Regions from separate parts of the Chryseobacterium sp. DZ-32 genome, predicted to be linked through region 2. Evidence: riboswitches for the same ligand, from Rfam matches in the RefSeq annotation. Region 2 holds a riboswitch; the other holds the start of a gene.
What was found. A riboswitch is a leader RNA that binds a small molecule or an ion and turns the genes downstream of it on or off. The one in region 2 is predicted to bind S-adenosylmethionine.
Positions count from the first base shown of each region.

Region 1: another riboswitch for S-adenosylmethionine. It lies ahead of AC59HC_RS05185 (alpha/beta fold hydrolase); the one in region 2 lies ahead of AC59HC_RS04400 (SusC/RagA family TonB-linked outer membrane protein).

Region 1 is NZ_JCAIOM010000003.1:297,998-300,203, reverse strand. Features, by position in the region: gene AC59HC_RS05190 (ACT domain-containing protein) at 1-340, opposite strand, end outside; gene AC59HC_RS05185 (alpha/beta fold hydrolase) at 346-1,284, opposite strand; SAM riboswitch class I at 1,346-1,452, opposite strand; gene AC59HC_RS05180 (MGH1-like glycoside hydrolase domain-containing protein) at 1,641-2,206, shown strand, end outside.
Region 2 is NZ_JCAIOM010000003.1:140,511-142,716, reverse strand. Features, by position in the region: gene AC59HC_RS04400 (SusC/RagA family TonB-linked outer membrane protein) at 1-1,438, opposite strand, end outside; SAM riboswitch class I at 1,522-1,620, opposite strand; gene AC59HC_RS04395 (type II 3-dehydroquinate dehydratase) at 1,865-2,206, shown strand, end outside.

The DNA.
Region 1 (2,206 bases), 160 kb from region 2:
TTCTTGCCAGCTCAGCAAAGACTTTATTAAAATCTTCTGCTACAAAACCAATGACAGAAACATTATTGATACTATAGATCTGGGAAACTTTTCCTGACTTTCTTTCTGCTTCAAATTCATCGATAAGACAAGCCACTGCCTTCTCTGCATCATTTTCATGAACCAGGATAGAAATTCCGTTTTCTACGGCCTGCTGAGAGATTACTCCTACACTGATACGCGCCAAAGTAAGCGCTTTAAAAATTCGTCCGTCAATCCCGATTTCTCCCAGGAAATCTTCTCCTTCAAATTTAACGATTGATCTGTTCTTCAAAAATTTTATTTCGTTAGCATTTTTCATTACTTCTATAAAATGTTTTTAATGATATTATTTAATTGTTGATATTCCATTAGGAAGGCATCATGCCCGTGTATAGATTGGATCTCGTGATAAGAAACATCTTTATTTTTCTCTTTTAAGTTTTCAAAACACATTCGGATTTCAGAAGCCGGGAAAAATAAATCTGTATCTACGGAGATCATGTGCATTCGTGCCTGTATGTTCTCCAGTGCTGTATCAGCAGCATTTATATTCATCAAGAGATGATTCATCAATTTGTAAGCTTTTAAACTAAATCTTTCGTTTAGTGCATTACCATGATAAACCAGCCAGTCTTCTGATTCCAGGCGTTGTTTGTCCTGATTATATTGGTTTTGAAATCTGTCATTGAGCGACTGCGGTGTTCTGTAGCACAACATGGCATGAATTCTTGCTTTCTGTAATGGTTCTTCCTTATCATTTAATAAAAATTTCTGAACCAGACACTGTGCATGAAGCCAGTCGTGCGTTCTGTAATCGCAGGCAATAGGAATAAAAATCTCAGCAAGATCCGGCTGCTGGGCAAGCATTTCCCAGGCAATACCTCCTCCCAGAGAGCCTCCTATAATGGCATATAAATTTTTGATCTGTAAAACTTCAAGCCCTTTCAGAAATATCGCAGCGATATCTGAAGGAGTAAAGTCTTCATAATCTTCAATTAAAAAATCGTCATATCCGTTTCCTGGTATATTGAAGCACAGAACGGTATACTGATCGGTATCAACAATCTGATTTTTCCCTACCAGCTGTTTCCACCAGCCTTTTTCTCCGGATACATTTGAGTTTCCGGTGAGAGCATGGTTGATTAAGACAACAGGGGCTGTAAACAGATCTTTCCCAAAGAGCTGATAGCTCAACGGGATATGGTATTCCTTTTGGGAATGAGTTTGATAAGAAAGATTAATATAGTTTAGTTCTGTTTTCAATTCTATTAAATTTTAATACAATTGAAAATGCCACAGGAAATGGCTGAAAAAGAACTTCAGTGAGTTATCTGTCCAAAATTATTTGGTAGAACGTAGCACCTTCTTTGCTTGCGCAAAGGGTTGCTAAGGTTTCATAGGGTCTAATCCCTCAACCTTTCTTGATAACATTTTCAATATTTGAATGAACGAATGGTGCAAAGGTAGTTCTTTTCTTTTAATTTCAAAAAAAAATTATTTTAATATTTAAAAAAGCCCTTAAATACAAGTATTCCAAGAGTATATTAATAATTATTCAGATGAAAAAAATTGGAATTACTTCTCAAAAAAACTAACTTCGTATGGAAAAGTGATGAGATATGACCGCCGAAAAAGATAGATTACAAGATACCAAATGGAAAAACTGGGGACCTTATGTAAGCAACCGGCAGTGGGGAAATGTACGCGAAGATTATAGCCCGAACGGGAATGCCTGGAATTTTACCAACCATAATAATGCAGAAAGCTATGCCTACCGTTGGGGTGAAGAAGGTATTGCCGGAATTTCTGATGTAAAGCAGCTTTTATGTTTTGCTTTTTCGTTCTGGAACAAGAAAGACAAAATGGTAAAGGAACGATTCTTTGGTTTGAGCAATCCTCAGGGTAATCATGGGGAAGACATCAAAGAAATCTTTTATTATCTGGATAATACACCTACTCATAGTTATATGAAAATGGTTTATAAATATCCCATCAATGAATTTCCTTACGATGAACTTGTTGCAGAAAACGGAAGACGCAGTAAAAAGGAACCGGAATATGAAATTTTCGATACTGGAATTTTCGATAATGATGAATATTTTGATATTTTCATTGAATATTGCAAGGCCGATCACAATGATATTCTTGCCAGAGTAACGGTCTGTAACCGAAGTCAGCATGAAGC
Region 2 (2,206 bases):
TATTGCTGGTTGTATAGGAAAGTGTTCTGGTATTGGTCTTCGTCACCGAACCTCCAATTTCCGCACCTTGCCCAAGTAATGGATTTGAATAATAATGTCCGTTATAATTCACCAAATCAACTGAGAAGCTTGTTTTGAATTTCAGTTCCGGCAAGAAAGTGAATTCCATGAATCCTTTTCCTGAAAAGTTATCTTCTTTATTTTCGTTTTTATCTAAAGGCAACGTTGCAGCAGCATTCTGATTTTGAAGTGCATTTGTAGGTCTGTATTTTCCAAAATCATAAATTGGATTTCCGTCAGCATCTAAAACGTAAGTGCCGTCTGCATTTCTTTCATAATAAGGATAGAATGAAGGAATAAACCTTGCGGCATTGATGATATTGCTTGCCTTGGAATCTGAAGAAGTTGGTGCCTGCTGAATACTGTTCGTATAACTTAAGTTTACTCCAACATTCAGCCATTTTTTAACTTCGGAATTAATTTTCAGCCTGGTATTATATCTTTTAAAACCAGACTCAATCGCCATCCCTTTATCATCCAGATACCCTAGTGAAAAGAAGTAATTACTTTTATCACTACCTCCGCTGATATCAAGATCCACCTGGTTTCTTGATGCCACTCTCTGTAGAATATCTCTCCAGTCATCATTCCAGAGTGGTGATGCCCCTGACAATAATTTTCCATCTGTTCCCACCGGTTTTGGATAAGCAGTTCCATATGGATTAATTCCAAGAGTAGAAACAAGATTATCTGTTGCCATCTGAGCAGCCTGCTGAGAAGAGACTTTACCGGACTGATATCCGTTTCTCAACGCTTCCCAATATAATTGAAAGTACTGATCCGTATTTACCTGTTCATAATCTTTGACAGCTCTTCCGGAGAATCCCTGGCTGATATTAAAATTAACTTTTGCTTCTCCTTTTTTTCCTGATTTTGTAGTGATGATGATAATTCCGTTTGCCCCTCTTGAACCATACAAGGCACTTGCTGTAGCGTCTTTCAAAACACTGATGGATTCAATATCACTTGGGCTGATAGAGTTAATATTTCCGTCAAAAGGAATTCCGTCTACTACGTATAAAGGATCACTGGAAGCACTGATGGAACCGATTCCTCTGATTCTGATAGTAGAAACCGCACCCGGCTGCCCTGAGGCACTGGTAGTCTGAATCCCTGCAACCTGCCCTTCCAATGCTTTGGTAATATTGGTTACAGGTCTGTTATTGATTTTATCACTGGAAATGGTGGCTACAGAACCGGTATAGCTGTTTCTTTTTGCTTTTCCGTAAGCTACCACAACTACTTCATCAAGCTCCTTTTCATGAAGACTATCTTTTTTCGCCCTGGAATTCTGAGCACTTACACTGGTGACTCCCAGAAAAAAAGCCGCAACCGGAGGTATCCAGGCTTTAGAATTAAATAAATTTTTACTAATCATAATCAATTTTATTTATCATATATTAAAATTTAACCCTTTGCAGAAAAGTCAGCAAAGGGCATCGATAAATACGATAAACCAAATGCTTATTTTTCCTTAAAAGGCTGAACGTAACACCTTGCCCTAAGGGTAGGTTGTTAAGACTTCACAGGGTCAGTTCCCTCCATCTTTCTTTATAAGCCGATCGAAATATGGTTGCAAAGCTAAAAACTTTTAGTCTACAAAACAAGTAGACTTATTATTTTTTCATGATAAATTTTTAATAATTAACATAAAATTTTAATAAAAGCCATAACAATAAGGAGTTGTAAGCTTTATCATTTATTTAAATATGACAAATATCATTATTAAAAACTCAATTGAAACAAATCTACATCACATTGAAATTTTTGGCCATTAATTAAAAAAAGTTTTTAATTTTATGGTATGAGAGTTTTAATCATCAACGGGCCTAATCTCAATCTTTTAGGCACAAGAGAACCGGAAATCTATGGAAATGTTTCTATGGAAAGTTATTTGGAAAATTTGAAATCCGAGTTTCAGGCTCATGATATAAAATATTACCAGTCTAATATTGAAGGCGAGCTTATTAACAGGCTTCAGGAGGATGACTTCGATGCAGTAGTGATCAATCCCGGGGCTTATACTCACTATTCATATGCGATTGCAGACTGTTTAAAAAATATCAGAAAACCTAAAGTAGAAGTTCATATCAGCAATATCTATAAAAGAGAGGAATTCAGACAGAAATCTGTAACAGCAGCTAAT